Regions from separate parts of the Nocardioides sp. DN36 genome, predicted to be linked through region 2. Evidence: predicted binding sites of a transcription regulator. Region 2 holds the regulator's gene; each other region holds the start of a gene.
The links. Region 2 encodes LexA, which represses DNA repair genes until DNA is damaged. Its sites were predicted from a motif close to TCGAACANNTGTTCGA; they were not measured.
Positions count from the first base shown of each region.

Region 1: the regulator LexA is predicted to act here: its motif matches at 1,654-1,669, upstream of ACZ43H_RS13835 (HNH endonuclease signature motif containing protein).
Region 3: the regulator LexA is predicted to act here: its motif matches at 1,841-1,856, upstream of ACZ43H_RS23340 (alpha-ketoglutarate-dependent dioxygenase AlkB).

Region 1 is NZ_AP043823.1:2,692,838-2,696,104, forward strand. Features, by position in the region: gene ACZ43H_RS13830 (hypothetical protein) at 48-221, opposite strand; gene ACZ43H_RS13835 (HNH endonuclease signature motif containing protein) at 340-1,635, opposite strand; gene ACZ43H_RS13840 ((deoxy)nucleoside triphosphate pyrophosphohydrolase) at 1,960-2,319, opposite strand; gene ACZ43H_RS13845 (hypothetical protein) at 2,459-3,267, shown strand, end outside.
Region 2 is NZ_AP043823.1:3,164,369-3,167,635, reverse strand. Features, by position in the region: gene ACZ43H_RS16035 (alkaline phosphatase D family protein) at 1-645, opposite strand, end outside; gene ACZ43H_RS16030 (phosphatase PAP2 family protein) at 755-1,576, opposite strand; gene lexA (transcriptional repressor LexA) at 1,663-2,385, opposite strand; gene ACZ43H_RS16020 (GNAT family N-acetyltransferase) at 2,514-3,267, opposite strand, start outside.
Region 3 is NZ_AP043823.1:4,653,282-4,656,548, forward strand. Features, by position in the region: gene ACZ43H_RS23330 (MFS transporter) at 1-185, opposite strand, end outside; gene mmuM (homocysteine S-methyltransferase) at 293-1,201, shown strand; gene ACZ43H_RS23340 (alpha-ketoglutarate-dependent dioxygenase AlkB) at 1,204-1,818, opposite strand; gene ACZ43H_RS23345 (ABC transporter ATP-binding protein) at 1,956-2,732, shown strand; gene ACZ43H_RS23350 (ABC transporter permease) at 2,734-3,267, shown strand, end outside.

The DNA of each region.
Region 1 (3,267 bases), 470 kb from region 2:
ATTCAGGAACGGGCCGGCGGCCGCGGCCGACGGTTGCGCAGACCGCGTCAGGCGAAGTAGCGCAGGAGGAAGTCCTTGTCGGTGTCGCGCCCGCCCTCAGGGTCGGGGGCGTCCTCCGTCTCGTGGGTGGCGACCATCCGCTCGAGCGGGATGGCCGGCGGCAGCTTCGCGTACGGATTCGGCTCGGTGGGCGTCGCCTCCGGGCGTGACTCGTCGACCATGGTCGTCCTCCCCGCGTTCGGTCCTGCCAGTATGCCCCCGCCTGCGCAGTGCGCGCGGGTATGGCGGGCCACGGCTGCGGGTCCGTCGGATCTGTGTCTGCGCTGGTCGGCGGTCGGCCTACGTGCGTCTGGTGAACCTGACGTCTCCGTTGGCCAACCGGTCGGTGCCGAAGCGGGGGTCATGCGCCCGGTGGTGGTGCCAGGAGCAGAGGAGTACGCCGTCCTTGAGGTCGGTCTTCCCGCCACTGGCCCAGGGGGTCTCGGCGTGGTGGGCTTCGCACCAGGCGGCGGGGATCTCGCAGCCCTGGGCGCGGCAGCGTCGGTCGCGGATGACCAGGGCCTTGCGTTGCGCGGGTGAGAACAGTCTTCGCGAGCGGCCGAGGTCGAGGATCTCGGAGTCGCCGCCGAGGACGACGGGGATGATCTGGGCGGTGCAGGCCAGCCGGCGGGCCTCGGCGGCGGTGATCCGGTCGCCGGTGGCCAGCCCCGCGGCGCCGAGGCCGGCGTTGAGCTGGTCGAGGTCGATGGTGACCATCACGGTGGTGGCGGTGCCGCCGTGCTGCGGCAGCGCTTGGGCCGGCAGCTGCTCGAGGAGGGTGCAGAACGCCTCGCCCAGTCGGCGGGGGTAGGGCAGCCGCTCCACCTCGCTGCCCCCGCCCGGCTCCCCGAACGCACCGCCCGCGGGGTCGGAGCCAGAGTCGGGGTCGAGGTGGGAGCGGCGGGGTGCGGAGATGGCCTCGAGGTAGACCTTGAGCCGGGAGGCGACGTGGTCGGGGACCCGGATCGCGATGTCGGTGGACCCGTCCCCGCGTACGCGCATGGTCAGCCGGGTGGTGCGGCGGGCGGCGCGTTCCTCGGCCTCGAGCTTCCGCTGCTCCTCTTTGTCGGCGATCTCGGGGGCCAGCACCTCGAGCAGGTGCTCGCCGAGGCGTTTCAGTGCCCGGGGGCTGAAGTGGGCGGCCTGCTCGACCAGGTGGACCTCCGCCTTCGCCCTCAACGCGGGGCCGAGCCGGTCCGGCAGCCCGTCCAACGATTTCACGATCACGTGCGCCTGGGCCTGGTTGACCCGACCGTCCAGGCAGGCCGCCTGCAGCTGGGGCCAGCGGCGGTCCAGCGCCTCCCCGTGCCGGACCGCCCGCGCCACCGCCGAGTAGTCGGCGTGCTGGGTGCGCTCGGCCCAGGCGGCGATGTTCCGGTCACCCGTCTCGGTCACGAGGTCCTCGGCGTTGGCCAGCACCCGGCCGTACAGGGCGGCCAGCTGGTCGGCCGCCCGACCCAGCGCGGCCAGAGCGGTCTCCTTCTCGGCCGGGTCGAGGTAGCCGGGGTCGTAGCCGGCCAGGTCGGTGACCAGGGCGGTCAGGTCGCCGGCGCCGCGCACCAGGGGGTGCGTCATCGGGGTCGGGTTGACTGCCATGCCTCATTCTACAACTATCCGAGCATGTCTTCGAGTAAAATCTTTGGCTGTAGAGAGGCCGCGTGAAGATGCGGGCGAGCCCCTCTGAGCCGGCTCGGTCGTGCGGGGTTTCGAGGCTTCGTCGCTGGCGCTCCTCGCACCTCAACCGCCGAGGCGGCACGGAAGCCGGAGGTAGGGCACCGCCGCGCCGACCCGCAAGCCGGAAGCGGCCGCACCCCCGGGCCGACCTCGCCGTAACCAGCCAAAGACCCAAACCACAGCCGGCCGGAAAGCCGGCAAGCCACCTCAACCAGAAGGAACCCGCGGCGTACAAACGGCCGAGGCTCACCCTCCGAGCAGGACCGCGAGCTCCTCGAGGAACGGACGATCCGGCTCCAACCAGTCCACGTCCGAGAGCTCGTCCGCGGACAGCCACCGCACCAGGTCATGCTCGTGCGGCACCGGCTCCCCCGCGACCAACCGCACGACCGCCACGGTCAGCTCGTGCCGCTCGCCGATCGGCACCGCCCCGGGCAGCCACTGCAAGACCTCGACGGTGCAGCCGAGCTCCTCGCGGATCTCCCGCACCAGGGCGCCAGCGGGAGACTCGCCGTCCTCGACCTTGCCGCCCGGGAACTCCCACCGGCCGGCGGTGGCGGCGGGGCGGGTACGCCGCGCGGCGAGCACCCGTCCGTCGCGGACCACGGCGGCACCTACCACAGAAGCACGGGCGCCGGACACGAACGCGACCGTAGCCGAGAGTGGTTCATACCTGGGTGTGCTGCGGCCGTTCCGGGGAGACGATCTGCTCGCCGCCGCACCCGGAGCCAAGGATGTCTCTCCCATGTCCCGATCTCGTCTCGTCCTCCCCGCCCTGCTGTCCACCTCGCTCGCCCTCGGTGGCGTGAGCGTCATGCTCGCGGATCCCGGTGGCGCGGCGCCGCTGCCGACGGACTACTCCGCGAAGGTCAGCGCTGACCTGTGGCGCGTGAACGCGCTGGACCGGGATCTCACCGACGCCCAGGCCGCCGTACCCACAGACCTCTCCGTCTTCAGCGTCGACGGGACGATGTCCTCGACGACGAACCCGCGGGCACGCGCCGGTTCCTACAACCTCTCCGGCACCGCCGGCGAGGCCGCGGACGCCCGTCGGGGCGTCACGTCGGAGGCGACGCGTACGACGGACACCGGCGCACCGGCCACGGGCATCGCGCCCGGTGGTGCGGTCGCGGACACCCTCGACCTCGGTCAGGCGACTCTCGGCGCGGGCGGCCGCTGGGTCGGCGACAAGGGCTGCCTGACCACCGCCGACGGGCTCACCGACGGCTCCGCCTCGGGTGCCGGCGCGAGCCTCGCCTCGGCGCGGATCCCGACCGGGTCCTCCGGTGGGATCATCCTGCTGCCCGACGACATCCCCACCGAGATCCCCACGGCGCTGCCGTCGTCGACGGCCACGGGGCTGCCGACCAGCCTGCCCACCGGGCTGCCGACCACCACGGACGGCCCGACCATCATCCCGACCGAGCTGCCCTCCGACCTGCCGACCACGGGGCTGCCCACGCTCACTCTGCCGCCTGTCCCGACGATCAGCGTCCCGACCTTCCCGAGGCGCGGCACCGCCATGGCGCAGGGCGCGGCGGCCGACGTCGTGAT
Region 2 (3,267 bases):
GTCCGGGCCGTAGCCGTACTCGCCCGGCCCGTACTCGTAGAGGTAGTCGCCGAGGTGCACGACCGCGTGCAGGTCGTCGCGGGCGGCGAGCCCGCGGTAGGCGCTGAACCAGCCCGCCTGGAGGTTCGCGCAGGAGACGACACCGAAGCGCAGGTGGTCGGGGGTGGCGTCGTGTGTCGGGGCGGTGCGGGTGCGCCCGGCCCGGCTGGTGTGGCCGTCCCAGCGGAACCGGTAGTGGTACCACCGGGCGGGGTCGAGCCCCTTCACGTCCACCTTGACGGTGTGGTCGCGCTCGGGGCCGGTGGCGAAGCTGCCGCTGCGCACGACGTGGCGGAACTGTGCGTCGGTCGCCACCTCCCACGCCACGCGCACCCGCGGCCCCCTCCCGGAGCCGGGGGTGCTGGCCGGGGTGGGCGTGACCCGGGTCCAGATGACCACGGCGGTGGGGAGCGGGTCCCCGGACGCGACGCCGTGCCGGAACGCGCCACCACCCTCCCGGGCCGGGGAGGCCTGCGCGGTCGCCGGTGCAGCGGTCGGCGCGAGGCCGGCGAGGACGCCGCCGGCGGCGCCGGTCGCGAGGACGGTACGCCGCGGCAGCGGCCGGGCTCGCAGGGGCTTCGGGGTGGCGGCGCGTGGGGTGCTCACGCGTCCTCAACGCACGGGACCGGGTGGGGGTGACGGCGCGCGGGGTGTGAGCACCGTCAGTTCACCCGGGCGTCGCCGGGGAGTCAGCGGGGCAGCCAGTCGGGGAGAGTCAGTCGGCGGCGGCCGCGGCCGAGCCCTGGGTCGCGGTCAGGCTGTCGAGCTCGCGGTCGAGCTCGTCGTCGTCGACCGGCGCGGGCATGCCTTCCGCGGCCAGCCACCCGGCGACCACGACCAGCCAGCCGACGACCACGTCGATCACCCAGTGGTTGCCGGTGCCGACGATGACGACGGCGGTGCCGGCGGCGTACAGCCAGCCGAGCACCCGCAGCCAGTGCCAGCGGGCGTGCCGCTGCAGCGAGATCGCGACCCACAGCGCCCAGCCGGCGTGCAGCGACGGGAACGCGGCCAGCTCGTTGGTGAGCCCGCCGAGGCCGCGCGGCGCGGAGGCGTCCGCGCTCCACCAGCCGTCGGCGGCGTGCAGGCTGAGCACGTCGACGTACCCCTCGATGAACCGCGGCGGGGCGGTCGGCATCAGGAGGTAGGCGACCAGGCCGATGATGGTGCCGATCGCGAGCGCCCGTCGGGCCGGGATGTAGCAGCGCGAGCCGAGCCGGTAGAGCCAGAGCAGCACGGCGGCGGTGACGACGTAGTGGAGCGTGGCGTACCAGTAGCTGCCGATCAGCCCGATGACGTCGTTGTCGGTGAAGAGATGGTTGAGGGGCACCTCCCAGTGGATCCCGAGGTGCCGCTCGATGTGGAGGAGGTCGTGGGCGCGGGCCAGGGCAGGGCCCATCGCGGCGTCGGCGAAGAGGCGCGAGAGGCTGTAGGCGACCCACAGGCTCAGGACCAGCGCCAGCTCGAGGACGCCGCGCACGAGACGCGGGTATCGCTTACGGATACCCACGATCGCGGGAATGCTCGGGATGCTCACGGGTCCACTCTCAGGTCAGGCAGGGCACATCGCTATCAAGTATGCCCCTGACCTCCCCCTGAAGCCCGCTCATTATTACCTCGGGGTCACATTCGCCGCAGGACCGCGGTGACCTTCCCGAGGATGGTCGCGTGGGTGCCGTCGATGGGCTCGTAGGCGTCGTTGTGAGGGAGCAGCCAGACGTGGCCGTCCTTGCGCTGGAAGGTCTTCACCGTCGCCTCGCCGTCGATCATCGCCGCCACGATCTCGCCGTTCTGCGCGGTCTGCTCCTGGCGGATGACGACGTAGTCGCCGTTGCAGATGGCGGCGTCGATCATCGAGTCGCCGGAGACCTCGAGCAGGAAGAGCTGGCCGTCGCCGACGAGCTGCTTGGGCAGGGGGAAGACGTCCTCGATCCGCTCCTCGGCGAGGATCGGGCCGCCGGCCGCGATCCGGCCGAGGACGGGGACGTACTGCGCCGCGGGCACGGCGTCGCCGACGCCGGTCTCGTCGTACATCGTCTCGTCGGCTGCCGAGATCGACCGGCGGGCGGCCATCACCTCGGGCAGGAACACCTCGATGGCGCGGGGACGGTTGGGGTCGCGCTTGAGGAAGCCCTTCTCCTCGAGCACCTTGAGCTGGTGGGCGACGCTGGAGGAGCTGGTCAGGCCGACGGCGTCGCCGATCTCGCGCATGCTCGGCGGGTAGCCGCGCTTCTCGATGGAGTTCCTGATCGTGGTCAGGACGCGCTGCTGGCGCGGGGTGAGGCCGGTGGCGTCGGGCGGGCCGTCGGGAAGCTGGGTGACCTTGTCGGACTTCTTCGTGGCCATGCGGCTGCCTCCAGGCTCTGCGGCGGACGCTCCGGGGCGCCCCGGGCGAGTGGGGACCACGCTAGCCAAATCGACTGGGTGATTCAAACATCTGTTCGAAGGCGTGTCGCGGGTCGTGACGGGGGTGATCAGGCGTCGTCGGGGGCCCACACGTACTGCGGCATGGTGCACACCTCGACGTAGCCGAGCCGCTCGTAGACCGGTCGCCCCATGCTGCTCGCGACCAGGATCGACTCGTCGCACCCACGCCTCCGTCCCTCGCGCATCAGGGCGGCCGTGACGGCGTACCCGACACCGCGCCTGCGGGCCTGCGGGAGCGTCGCGACGTCGTAGATGCCCGCCGTGCGTCCGGTGATCCACACCGAGCCGCAGCCGACGGGCTCGCCGTCGAGGCTCGCCACGGCGTGCACCAGGCAGGCCGGGTCGAAGACCGTCAGCCAGTCCCGGAGAGGTGCGGCGAGGGAGCCGGGGATCTCGAACACCTCGCACATGAGTCGCGCGACGTCATGGTCCGACGCGTCGGTGCCGAGCGCGATCTCCAGGCCGGGCACCGCGCTCGTCTCGGCTCCGTGCTCCTCGGTGACGAGGGGGACGTGCATGCCCGGACTGTCCTCGCGGTGGGCGCCGATCCCGGTGAGCGCGCGGTCCAGGGCCTCGGACCAGGTGGACGGGCCGCACCACCACAGGAACGGGAGCCCGGCCTCGATGAACGGGGCCGCCGTCTCCTCGACGCGTGCCTGCTCGGTCCCGGGGGCGAACCGGGCGCCGACGACGTCGTTGAAGAGCGGGTGCGGCAGTCCGGTCCGGAACGTCGTGACGTCGGGGTCGGTCCCGGTCGTGACGAGCGGGGAGGTGGCCAGGACGCGGTGGAACTCCGCGAGG
Region 3 (3,267 bases), 1.5 Mb from region 2:
AGCAGGAGCCCGACGTCGCTGAGCGGGAAGCCGCGCACCTCGTGCAGGTAGACCACGTGGAAGGGCAGCACCAGGCCGGTGCCGAGGAACTCGAACACCACCACCGAGAGCAGCAGCTTGCCCTCGCGGGGCAGGTCGTGCCAGAACGAGGCGAGGCTGGGGCGCGGGGCGGTCGTGGTGCTCATCGCGGAGCAGTCTCCCAGTCGCCACCGACACCGGGCACGCGGTTTTCGGTCGCGGGAGGACGTGGACAGGCAGGCGTCGCCGGGTGGCCCCGGGGGAGGATGGGGCGGTGATCGACATCGACGCCACGGACGGACCGGTCGTGCTCGACGGCGGGCTCTCGACTGCCCTGGAGGAGCAGGGGGCCGACCTCGGCGGTGCCCTGTGGACGGCGCGGCTGCTGGGCGAGGAGCCGGAGCGGATCGCGCAGGCGCACCGCGCCTACTACCGGGCCGGTGCCCGGGTCGTGACGACCGCCAGCTACCAGGCCAGCGTCGAGGGGCTCGTCGCCGCCGGCCACGACCACGCGGAGGCGCGGCGGCTGATCACCTCCAGCGTGACGATCGCGCGGGAGGTCCGCGACGAGCTGGCGGACACCCGGCCGGGGCTGCTGGTCGCCGCATCGGTGGGTCCGTACGGCGCGTTCCTCGCCGACGGGTCGGAGTACCGGGGGAGGTACGGCGTGACCGCGGCGCGGCTGCGCGACTTCCACGCGCCCCGGCTGGAGCTGCTCGCGGAGTCCGGCCCGGACCTGCTCGCCGTCGAGACCGTGCCCGACTCCGACGAGGCCGAGGTCCTGGTCCCGCTGCTGGAGGACCTGGGCCTCCCCGCCTGGTTCAGCTACTCGGTGCGCGGCACCACCACGAACGCCGGCCAGCCGCTGGCGGACGCGTACGCCGTCCTCGCCGGCAGCCGGACCCTCGTCGCCGCCGGCGTCAACTGCTCCGAGCAGGCCGACGTGCTGGGCGCCGTACGCGCCGCGGTGGCCGCGACCGGTCTGCCGGCGGTGGCCTACCCCAACCGTGGCGGCAGCTGGGACCCCGTCACCAAGCAGTGGGCCTACGGTGACGCGCTCGACCTCGGTCTCGTCGACACCTGGGTGGCCGCGGGCGCCCGGTTCGTCGGCGGCTGCTGCGGCACCGGTCCGGCGGACATCGCCGCGCTGGCCGCTCGCGTGGCCGGATCACCGGCCGGCTGAGGTCAGAACACGTTCAGCGGGCGGAACTGCACCGAGATCCGCGGCCCGGAGTGGGCGACCTTGGGCACGGCGTGCTCCCAGGTCCGCTGGCACGAGCCGCCCATCACCACGAGGTCGCCGTGGCCCATCTCCACGGAGATCGACTCGCCGCCGCCACGCGGGCGCAGCACCAGCCGCCGCGGGTCGCCCACGGAGACGATCGCGACCATCGTGTCCTGGGTGCGGCCGCGGCCGATGGTGTCGCCGTGCCAGGCGACGCTGTCGCGGCCGTCGCGGTAGTAGCAGCACCCCGCGGTCACGAACGGCTCGCCGAGCTCGGGCAGGTAGTGGTCGGACAGGGCGTCGCGCGCCTCGGTGAGCACCGGGTGCGGCAGGTCCTCGCCCACGGCGTACGTGTGCAGCAGGCGCGGCACGTCGACCACCCGCTCGTACATCTCGCGCCTCTCGGCACGCCACGGCACCTCGGACACGAGCGTGGTGAACACGTCGTCGGCCCGGGGGAGCCAGGCCCGGTGCACGTCGACCCAGGCGCCTCGCGCCAGCCGCGTGCGCTCCAGCGCGTCGAAGGAGACCACCCCGGAGAGGGGTGCCTCGAAGAGGGTTCCCTGGAAGTCCATGCAGCGATGCTAGCGCGGCACGTCGAACACGTGTTCGACGAATCGCCGACGATCTCGGGGTGAGGTCAGGGTCGGCTCCGGGACGCAAGGGTCGCAAACCCGTGGCCGGGGCTTGCCCGACGCGGGATCGTGGACCCATGACGCAGACAGCTCCGGTCGACGCCGCCGGGACCGCGCTGCCCGCCGCCCGGGTGAGCCACCTGACCAAGACGTACGGCGAGGGCGCGGCGCTCGTGACCGCGCTCGACGACGTCTCGCTCGACCTCGCCACGGGGGAGTTCACCGCGGTGATGGGCCCCAGCGGCTCCGGCAAGTCCACGCTGATGCACTGCTGCGCCGCCCTCGACCGGCCCGACTCGGGCGAGGTGCTGATCGGCGGCCAGGACATCACCGGGCTCAAGGACAAGGCGCTCACCCGGCTGCGCCGCGACGAGATCGGCTTCGTGTTCCAGTCCTTCAACCTGGTGCCGACCCTGACCGCGGAGGAGAACATCCGGCTGCCGCTGGCCATCGCCGGGCGTCGCGCCGACGCCGCATGGTTCGACACCGTGATCGCGACCGTGCGGCTCGGCGACCGGCTCCGGCACAAGCCGAACGAGCTGTCCGGCGGCCAGCAGCAGCGGGTCGCCGTGGCCCGGGCGCTGGTGAGCCGGCCGCGCATCGTGTTCGCCGACGAGCCGACAGGCAACCTCGACTCCCGCTCGGGTGCCGAGGTCCTCGAGCTGCTCCGCCGCAGCGTCGACGAGTTCGGCCAGACCGTGGTGATGGTGACCCACGACCCGGTGGCGGCGGCGTACACCGACCGCGTCGTGTTCCTGGCCGACGGCCGGGTGGTCGACGAGCTGCGCGAGCCGAGCCGCGACCAGGTCCTCGAGATCATGACCCGCATGTCGGCGTCCGGACCGGGCGCCTGACGTGGTCCGCGCCGCCCTCAAGAGCCTGCTCGGGCGCAAGCTGCGCCTGATCATGAGCACGTTCGCGATCGTCCTCGGCGTCGCGTTCGTGGTCGGCTCGCTGGTCTTCTCCGACACCCTCAACCGCAGCTTCACGGCCCTGTTCGCCTCGACCGTCGGCGACGTCGTGGTGCGGCCGGTCGGCGGCACGACCGTCAACGGGGAGCCGTCCACGCAGACGATCCCGGCGCCGGTCCTCGACGACCTCCGCTCCGTGCCCGGCGCCGCGCGCGTGGACGGCAACGTGAGCTCGGTCGGCGCGTTCGTGGTCGGGACCGACAACAAGGTCGTCGGCGGCTTCGGGCCGCCCGCGCTGGGCGGCAACTGGACCGGCGCCCCCGCCGGGCACGGGCTGAAGGGCCTGGCGATCACCAGCGGCCACGCGCCGCACGGCCGCGACGAAGTGGTGCTGGACGAGAAGACCGCCGAGGCGGGCGGCTACCGGGTCGGTGACCGGGTCCGGATGATCACCGCCGACCAGCTCATGCTGGACCCC